3 regions of the Bradyrhizobium sp. Ken51 genome follow, and region 1 is predicted to be linked to each of the others. Evidence: predicted binding sites of a transcription regulator. Region 1 holds the regulator's gene; each other region holds the start of a gene.
What was found. The regulator PhoB, encoded in region 1, activates phosphate uptake and scavenging genes when phosphate is short. The targets are predictions, from matches to a motif close to TGTCATNNANCTGTCAT.
Positions count from the first base shown of each region.

Region 1 (3,204 bases):
GGCAAGTCGACCCTGCTGCGCATCTTCAACCGGATGTACGACCTCTATCCCGGCCAGCGCGCCACCGGTCAGCTCATGCTCGATCAGACCAACATCCTGGACGGCAAGCTGGACCTCAATTTGCTGCGCGCCCGCGTCGGTATGGTGTTCCAGAAGCCGACGCCGTTCCCGATGACGATCTACGAGAACATCGCGTTCGGCATCCGTCTCTATGAGAAGATCTCGAAGTCCGAGATGGACGGCCGCGTCGAAAAGGCGCTGCGCGGCGGCGCGCTGTGGAACGAGGTCAAGGACAAGCTCAACGCCTCCGGCCTGTCGCTCTCCGGCGGCCAGCAGCAGCGCCTCTGCATCGCCCGCACCGTCGCGGTGAGGCCCGAGGTGATCTTGTTCGACGAACCCTGCTCGGCGCTCGACCCGATCTCGACCGCCAAGGTCGAGGAGCTGATCCAGGAGCTATCCGAGGATTACACGATCGCGATCGTCACTCACAACATGCAGCAGGCGGCGCGCGTCTCCGACAAGACCGCCTTCATGTATCTCGGCGAGCTGATCGAGTTCGACGACACCAGCAAGATCTTCACGTCGCCGACCGACCGGCGCACGCAGGATTACATCACCGGCCGGTTCGGCTAGGAGACGCGACATGGGTTCTGAACATACCGCAAAGGCCTTCGATACCGACCTCCAGGAACTCACCCGCCTGGTCGCCGAGATGGGTGGCATCGCCGAGCGCATGATCGTCGAGTCCGTCGACGCGCTGATCCGCCGCGACGTCCCGCTCGGCCAGCGTGTCGTCGCCATCGACACCGAGCTGGACGCGCTGCAGAAGCGCATCGAGGAGCGTGCGGTGCTCACCATCGCCCGCCGTCAGCCGATGGCGGTCGATTTGCGCGAGATCGTCGGCGCCATGCGCGTCGCGACCGATCTCGAGCGCATCGGCGACCTCGCCAAGAACATGGGCAAGCGCGTCGCCGCGCTGGAGACGGACTTCCATCCGCTCAAGCTGTTCCGCGGCCTCGAGCACATGACCGACCTCGTGCAGCAGCAGGTCAAGTCGGTGCTGGACGCCTATGCCGCGCATGATCTCCCGGCGGCGATGGCGGTGTGGAAGGGCGACGAGGAGGTCGACGCCATCTGCACCTCGCTGTTCCGCGAGCTCCTCACCTACATGATGGAGGATCCGCGCAATATCTCGTTCTGTATTCACCTGATGTTCTGCGCCAAGAACATCGAGCGGATCGGCGACCACGCCACCAACATCGCCGAGACCGTGTTCTACATGATCGAGGGCCAGGCGATCACCGACAAGCGGCCGAAGGGCGACATGACGACCTTCGCCAACACGGTACCGAACACCTGAAGACTTAAGGAGCGACGACCCGATGGGCGCACGCATTATGGTGGTTGAGGACGAGGAAGCTCTGACCGAGCTTCTCCGCTACAACCTCGAAGGCGATGGCTATGACGTCGAGACGGTGATGCGCGGCGACGACGCCGACACCCGCCTCAAGGAGCACATCCCCGATCTGATCGTGCTCGACTGGATGCTGCCGGGCCTGTCAGGCATCGAATTGTGCCGGCGGCTTCGCACCCGTCCCGAGACCAAGCAGCTCCCGATCATCATGCTCACCGCGCGCGGCGAGGAGAGCGAGCGGGTGCGGGGTCTTGCGACCGGCGCCGACGATTACATCGTCAAGCCGTTCTCGGTGCCGGAGCTGCTGGCGCGCGTGAAAGGCCTGCTGCGGCGCGCGAGCCCCGAGCGGCTCGCCACCGTACTTGCTTTTGGCGACATTGAGCTCGACCGCGACAAGCGCCGCGTGGCGCGCTCGGGTCGGCCGATCGATCTCGGTCCGACCGAATATCGCCTGCTGGAGTTCTTCCTGGAGCATCCGGGCCGGGTGTTCTCGCGCGAGCAATTGCTCGACAGCGTCTGGGGCCGCGACATCTATATCGACGAGCGGACCGTCGACGTACATATCGGCCGCCTGCGCAAGCTGCTCAACCTCGGCCGCGAGCAGGACCCGATCCGCACCGTCCGCGGCGCCGGCTACGCGCTGGATGATCGGTTTGCCAAGGCGGAGCAGGTGTAGGAGATTTTGCGGTGTGATGTTGGCAGGTGATCTAGCGCTGCCGCCACAATCTCCGATGTCGTCCCGGCGAAGGCCGGGATCCATAACCACAGGGCGCGGTTTGGCGAAGACTCGGAGTTACCCTTTCGCACAACAACTACGTGCTCGGAGTATGGGTCCCGGCCTTCGCCGGGACGACATTCATTATTTTTGAGCCGTCATCGCGTCACGGCTCGATCCTGAAATCGAAACTGACTTACCGCGGACCCGGCTTCACCGGTGCGCGGCGCCGATCGGACGCCGGCTGGTAGGCAACGCGCGAGTGCTGGGCGCAATAGGGCAGGCCGGACAGCGCCCGGCCACCGCAGAAGAAGAAGTCCGGGCTCGAGGGATCGCCGACCGGCCAGTGGCAGGTCGCCTCGTTCAATTCCAGCAGCGACAGCCTCTGGCTCATCGGCACCACGTTGTCGTAGGTGACCGGATCCGGCTCAGCCTCGACCTCGAAGGCCTGCGCCAGCGCGGTGTTGCCGCGCGAGATCGGGCGGCTCACCCGCATCATGTGCTGCGCGGGGCGCGCCTTGCGCGGCCGGGGCGCTGCCGATGACGGGCTCTTGGCGCGGCCCGAAAGGCCGAGCCTGTGCACTTTGCCGATCACGGCATTGCGGGTCACATTGCCGAGCTCCGCCGCGATCTGGCTGGCCGAAAGTCCGGCCTCCCAGAGCTTTTTCAGCTGCTCGACGCGATCATCGGACCAGGTCAAAACCGTCATTGCACCCTTTCCCTCGCTGCGCGCCAGCCATCCTGGGGCCTCGCAGCGAATGCCTAAGCCTTCAAAAACCCGTGCCGCCAGAATCCCTTAAGGCTCGCCGGGCGTGACTAGAACGCCCGAACGTTTACGCCGGTACATAAGGACTTAGAGATCAGAACCACTGCACGAGATGTCGTATCTGACAATCCAAACGCTACAATATGGCGTGACTCCCGCGCAAGAGTCCGCCGACTCGCTTCCACATGTTCCGTGGTGAAATCCCGCAAAATCGGCACCGCAAGACTACGGATCCAGCGTTTCGCGAGGCTTTCCGGGCGGCATTGACACCGGTTTCACCGGGCCTAAGATAGTCGTGCGTGCCGCCCT
Region 1 covers NZ_JBVVPB010000023.1:95,106-98,309, reverse strand. Annotated here, with positions in the region: gene pstB (phosphate ABC transporter ATP-binding protein PstB) at 1-633, shown strand, start outside; gene phoU (phosphate signaling complex protein PhoU) at 644-1,360, shown strand; gene phoB (phosphate regulon transcriptional regulator PhoB) at 1,383-2,090, shown strand; gene AC0L27_RS30255 (GcrA family cell cycle regulator) at 2,326-2,838, opposite strand.

Region 2 (3,204 bases), on a different contig from region 1:
CATCATGTCGGCTGAGGAGATATACACAGCCGCTTTCGCGCTCGGCAGGCCCTGGCCCATGCCGAAGCAGTAGATTCGGCCGTGTTCGAGGAAGCGTCCGATGATCGACTTGACGCGAATGTTCTCAGACAATCCGGGAATGCCGGGTCGCAGGCAGCAGATACCGCGCACCACGAGCTCGACCTGCACGCCGGCCTGTGAGGCCTCGTAGAGCGCGTCGATGATGTCGGGGTCGACCAGCGCGTTCATCTTCATCCAGACCGCACCGGGCCGGCCGTGCCGCGCATGCGCGGTCTCGCCCTGGATGTGCTCGATGATGCGCTTGCGCAAGGTCAGCGGCGAGACCGCCATCTTTTCCAGGTCGCTCGGCGCGGCGTAGCCGGTGATGAAGTTGAACACGCGCGCGGCGTCGCGGCCGATGGTCGGATCCGAGGTGAAGTAGGAGAGGTCGGTGTAGATGCGCGCGGTCACCGGGTGGTAGTTGCCGGTGCCGGTGTGGACGTAGGTCGTGAGGCTTCCGCCCTCGCGCCGCACCACCATCGAGAGTTTCGCGTGCGTCTTCAATTCGAGGAAGCCGTAGACGACCTGCACGCCGGCGCGTTCGAGGTCGCGTGCCCAGCGGATGTTGGCCTCTTCGTCGAAGCGCGCCTTCAGCTCAATCAGCGCGGTGACCGATTTGCCGGCTTCGGCGGCTTCCACGAGCGCGCGCACGATCGGCGAGTTGCTGGAGGTGCGGTAGAGCGTCTGCTTGATGGCGACGACGTCGGGGTCGCGCGTCGCCTGCTGGAGAAACTGCACCACGACGTCGAAGGATTCGTAGGGGTGATGGACGACGAGATCCTTCTGCCGGATCGCGGCGAAGATGTCGCCGCCTTGCTCGCGCACGCGCTCGGGATGGCGCGGTACATAAGGGGTGAATTCCAGATCGGGCCGGTCGAGGCGGGTGAGCTGCGAGAGCTCGTTCATGGCGAGCACGCCGTCGACCAGGAATACCTCGTCGTCGGCGGTCGACAGCGCGTGCTGCACGAAGTTGCGCAGCTGCTCCGGCATCTTGGCGTCGATCTCGAGCCGGATCACCGAGCCGCGGCGGCGGCGCTTCAGCGCGGTCTCGAACAGGCGGACGAGATCCTCGGCCTCTTCCTCGATTTCGAGTTCGGAGTCGCGGATCACACGGAAGGCGCCCTGGCCGTGCAGATTGTAGCCGGGGAATAGGCGGTTGATGAACAGCGCAGTGGCCTGCTCCAGCGAGATCAGCCGGACGACCTTGCCGTCAGCCGGCAGACGGATGAAGCGGTCGATCTTGCCGGGCATGCGGATCAGCGCGTTCATCTGCTTGCCGTCGGCGGCGCGCGTGAGCTGGAGCGCGATGGTGAAGCCGAGGCTCGGAATGAACGGGAAGGGGTGGGCGGGGTCGATCGCGAGCGGGGTCAGCAGCGGGAACACGTTACTGAGGAAGTAGTCCTCAACCCAGGTTCGTTCCGCCTTGGTGACCTCCTTGCCCTCGACCAGCACGATGCCCTCGTCGGCGAGCGTGCCGCGCAGGTCGCGCCAGATTGCCTGTTGGTCCGAGGCAAGCTGCGAGACGGTTCGGTTGATGAGCGCGAGCTGCTCGGATGGCGTCAGGCCGTCGGGGCTGCGCTCGGCAATGCCCTCGCGGACCTGGGCCTTGATGCCGGCAACGCGGACCATGAAGAACTCGTCGAGGTTATTCGCCGAAATCGACAGGAATCGCACCCGCTCCAGCATGGGGTGGCTGGGATTGACCGATTCCTCCAGGACGCGGCGGTTGAAGTGCAGCCAGGAGAGCTCGCGATTGATGAACCGCTCGGGGTTCGATGCGATCGCAGGCGGGCCCTCGGCTTCCGGGGCTTTTTCTTTAACTTCAACAGCTTGCGCAGAATCCATCAGAAGTCGGTCCATCCAGTTCGCCCCAATTTGCGACTTACGCGCAAAACCCGCGGGAGCATGTGTTAGAGCGATGACGTTTCGATGACATTGATGTTCCGCCGTCCGGCCGCGTCAAGCCGCCTTGTCAGACATCCCGGAGCAGCTCGGCGGCCAAGGCCCGGGTGACGGGGCGGCCGAGGCGCAGGGCCTCGCTGTCCAGCAGGTCCACGGCCCGTCGGGCGGCGGCCGAGGACCGCTCCAGGCGCGTGGCGAGGTAGCTGACCACGCTCTCGTCCACCGCGAGCTGGCGGTCGGCGCAGAATTTGACGATCAGGCCGCGGAAGAGCTGGTCGTCAGGCGGCAGCAGCGAGATAACGGGGACGGCGCGGAGCCGCGAGCGCAGGTCGGGGAGCTCGATCTGGAGAGATGCGGGCACCTCGCGTCCGGTGAAGAGGACGTAGGCGCCGTCCTCGCGGGCCAGATTCATCAGATGGAACAGGGCGCGCTCGTCGAATTCCCCGGCCTTGGTATCCTCGACCACCAGCGCGCCGGTGGCGAGCGCAGCCGGGACGGCTTCGGCGGTCAGCCCATTCGCCGTGGTCGAGCGGGCGCCTGAGGCCTCGGCCCAGATCGCGGCGAGATGGCTCTTGCCGCTTCCTTCCGGGCCGGCCAGCCACATGATCCGGTTCGGCCATTCCGGCCAGGCGTCGATGAGGGCAAGACCGGCGGCATTGACGGGGCCTTCGAGGAAATTGTCCCGGCTCAGGCTCTCCGCGTGCGGAAGCGAAAACGCCAATTGTCGGGGATGAACGCGGCCTGGCACGCTTGCTTTGCTCCGTGCCGGCGGGCCGGCTTCGTTTCAAGAGATGCGACTTCATCGAGCGGGAGTTGGCCTTTTGCGGGGCCGCTTCCCAACTCATTTGGCCTCGATCGTGCTCATGTGCCGCAACCACTCGACGAGATAGAGCGACACGGAGGAAAGCGTGAAGACCGTGACGAGGCCCATCAGGATGATATCATAAGGACCGGCTTTGAAGCCGAAGGCGAGGGCGGCCAGCACCAGCGCCGCGAATGCCACCTGGGCCACAGTGTTGAGCTTGGATACCTTCGAGGGCTTCATCTCCACAGGGCGGTCGAACAGCCAAGATATGATCACGGCAGCGACGATCATGATATCGCGCGAGACCACCAAGATGACGATCCAGCGCGGAATCGCGCCCCAGATGCCCAAGGCCATGTAGATCGAGACCAGCAGCGCCTTGTCGGCGAGCGGGTCGAGCAGGGCGCCGAGCTCGCTGGTCATGTTGAAGCGCTTGG
Region 2 covers NZ_JBVVPB010000002.1:324,573-327,776, reverse strand. Annotated here, with positions in the region: gene AC0L27_RS05160 (RNA degradosome polyphosphate kinase) at 1-1,905, opposite strand, end outside; gene AC0L27_RS05155 (P-loop NTPase family protein) at 2,033-2,710, opposite strand; gene AC0L27_RS05150 (CDP-alcohol phosphatidyltransferase family protein) at 2,804-3,204, opposite strand, start outside.
Region 2: AC0L27_RS05160 (RNA degradosome polyphosphate kinase) is a predicted target of PhoB. The motif match lies at 1,979-1,995, and genes of this name have one in related genera.

Region 3 (3,204 bases), on a different contig from region 1:
TCGCCGAGCCGTCGGCATTCTTCAGCATGCCCTTGGTCAGCATCTGCGCCAGCGTCGAATCGTCGTCGCTGGTCCACTGGTTGGCGGCAACGTCGACCGTGCCCTGCGCCAGCGCCAGGATCGCGTTCTCATGGCTGCCGGTGAAGACGACCTTGCTGAAATAGGTGTCGGCGTCCGCGATGCCCAACTTGTCGAGCTCGAAGCGCGGCACGTTGTTGCCGGAGGTCGAGTTCGGGTCGACGAGGCCGAGGTTCTTGCCCTTGAGCTGGTCGATGCTCTTGTAGGGGCTGCTCGCCTTGACGAAGAACGCCGAGTAATAACCAGTGGAGCCGTCGGCGTTGATGTCGTTGGCGAAGGCGTCGGTTTTGACGCCGGTGAGGCGGGCTCGGGCGAACGACGCCGAGCCGTAGCTCGCGATGTGGATGTTGCCGGCGCGCTGGCCTTCGATCACGGCCGCGTAGTCGTTGGCGATGCGCAGCGTGACCTTCACGCCCAGTTCCTTGGAGAGATAGTTCATGAACGGCGCCCAGCGCTCGGTCACGCCCGAGGCGTTTTCCGCCGGAATGACCGCGAAGGTCAGTTCGGGATATTTGGCCTTCCAGTCCTCGGCGGAGGCTGAAGTCGTGAACGCGAGCGCGGCGGCGCCGGCAAGAATCAATCTGCGAGTGATCATGATACCCTCTTCATCGGTTGGGGTCGGTTGACGCAAAACTGGTGACTGTTGATGCGGCGCGGCTCAGGCGGCGGCCGCCGTTCCAAGCGCTGGAATGCCCTCTCGCACCGGCGCAGGCGTGCTGCCCATGACATCGGCGGCTTCGAGATCGTAGAGCTCGCGCGCAACGTGCTCGGTCAACTCCGCCGGCGCGCCGTCGAACACCACGCGCCCCTGCGCCATGCCGATCAGGCGGTCGCAAAAGCTGCGCGCCAGGTCGAGCGAATGCAGATTGCAGAGCACGGTGATGCCGAAGTGCTTGTTGATGCGCAGTAGCGCATCCATCACGATCTTGGTGTTGCGCGGATCGAGCGAGGCAATCGGCTCGTCGGCGAGGATGATGTCGGGCTGCTGCACCAGCGCCCGGGCGATCGCGACGCGCTGCTGCTGGCCGCCGGAGAGCTGATCGGCGCGCTGGGCCGCGAGCGGGGCGATGTCGAACTGTTCGAGCGCGGACATCGCCAGCGCCTTATCCTGCTCGGGCCAGGTCTGCGACAGCGAGCGCCAGGCCGGCATCGTCGCAAGCCGTCCCATCAGGACGTTGGTGAGGACATCGAGCCGGCCGACCAGATTGAACTGCTGAAAGATCATCGCCGAGCGCGCCCGCCACTGCCGCAGCTCCTTGCCGCGCAGCGCCGTGACGTCGAGGCCGTCGAACAGGATGCGGCCCTGCGAAGGGGTCGCGAGACGGTTGATGGTCCGCAGCAGGGTCGACTTGCCGGCGCCGGACCGTCCGATCACGCCGACGAAACCGCCGGGAGAAACTTGAAACGAGGCATCGTCCACCGCGGCTTTCATGCCGAAGCGACACGTCAGACCTTCAACCACCAGCATGCAGGGCTCCAGAGTAGCTGGGACCCACCGCTAACGCCGGCGCTTGACACTTGTGTGACACGGACATTGCGGTGCGGCGATCCTACACACCTCATCCACACCTCATCCGCTGTCATCGTGTCGTCATGACATTGTCATCAAGCCACTCGAAGAGAAACGCCCGCCCACTCGTTCGGATAGCAACATGGCCGCCAAAGCTCTTTCGGTCCAGCCGACCATCGATCCCTCGGCGACGCTGCACGACACCAGGCTTGGGGCCTACACCGAGGTCGGCGCGCGCACGATGCTGCACGAGGTGACGATGGGCGATTACTCCTATGTCGTGAACGACGCCCAGATCACCTACACGACCATCGGAAAATTCTGCTCGATCGCGGCGATGACGCGAATCAATCCGGGCAATCACCCGATGCACCGCGCCACGCAGGCGCACTTCACCTATCGTTCGAGCGCCTACTTCGAAGGCGAGAGCGACGACACGGAATTCTTCGACTGGCGGCGCCAGCACCACGTCCATATCGGCCACGACGTCTGGATCGGCCATGGCGCGATCGTGCTGCCGGGCCGCAACATCGGCACCGGCGCGGTGATCGCGGCCGGCGCCATCGTCACCAGGGACGTTCCGGCCTACACCATCGTTGCCGGCAATCCGGCGCGCATCGTTCGGCGGCGGTTCTCGGAAGAGGTTGCGGGGCGGCTTGCGAGGCTCGCCTGGTGGGATTGGGATCACGACAAGTTGCGTGAAGCCCTGCCCAATTTCCGCAAGCTCGGGATTGAGGATTTCCTCACGGCATACGAAGCAGGGGCACCCTCTTCTGCCAGCAAACGAAGCGCGGTCGCGTGACAGACATATTCCTAGAGGGCGGGCGGGCCCTGATCGGCTCCGAGTTCGCCGAAACGTCGCTTCTCGTGTCCGGAACGGACATTGCAGAGATCGATGCCTCGCGCGGCCGGGCCCGGCTTGCGATCGACGCGCGCGATCTGCTGGTCCTGCCGGGCATCGTCGATCTGCATGGCGATGCCTTCGAGCGGCAGATGATGCCGCGCGCCGGGGTCGACTTTCCGATCGACGTGGCGCTCGCCGACAGCGACCGCCAGGCGATCAGCAACGGCATCACCACGGTGTTTCACGCCACGACCTGTTCGTGGGAGCCGGGCCTGCGCAGCGCCGACAATGCGCGCGGCCTGATGGAGGCGATCGAACGGCAGCGCCCGCAATTCGCCGCCGACACCCGCTTTCATCTGCGCCACGAGACCTACAATCTCGACGCCGAAACCGAGATCAGCCAGTGGCTCAGCGAGGGCCGCGTCGACCTGTTCGCCTTCAACGACCACATGGACGGCACGGTCGGGGACATGGCCAAGCCCCGCAAGCGCAATCGCATGGTGGAGCGCACCGGACTGTCGAGCGAGGAGTTCGACCGCCTCGTCGGGCGTGTGCTCTCCCGCGCCAGTGAAGTGCCGGCTTCCGTGTCACGGTTGGCCGCGGCGGCACGCGCCGCCGACGTGCGGATGCTCTCGCATGACGATGCGACGCCGGTGATGCGCCAGGGCTTTCGCGCCATGGGCGTGGCGATCGCAGAGTTTCCGATCAACGAGGAGACGGCGCGGGAGGCGGCAAGCCACGGCGACGCCATCGTCTACGGCGCGCCGAACGT
Region 3 covers NZ_JBVVPB010000033.1:30,420-33,623, forward strand. Annotated here, with positions in the region: gene phnD (phosphonate ABC transporter substrate-binding protein) at 1-673, opposite strand, end outside; gene phnC (phosphonate ABC transporter ATP-binding protein) at 737-1,546, opposite strand; gene AC0L27_RS34475 (LbetaH domain-containing protein) at 1,731-2,390, shown strand; gene AC0L27_RS34480 (alpha-D-ribose 1-methylphosphonate 5-triphosphate diphosphatase) at 2,387-3,204, shown strand, end outside.
Region 3: phnC (phosphonate ABC transporter ATP-binding protein) is a predicted target of PhoB. The motif match lies at 1,668-1,684, and genes of this name have one in related genera.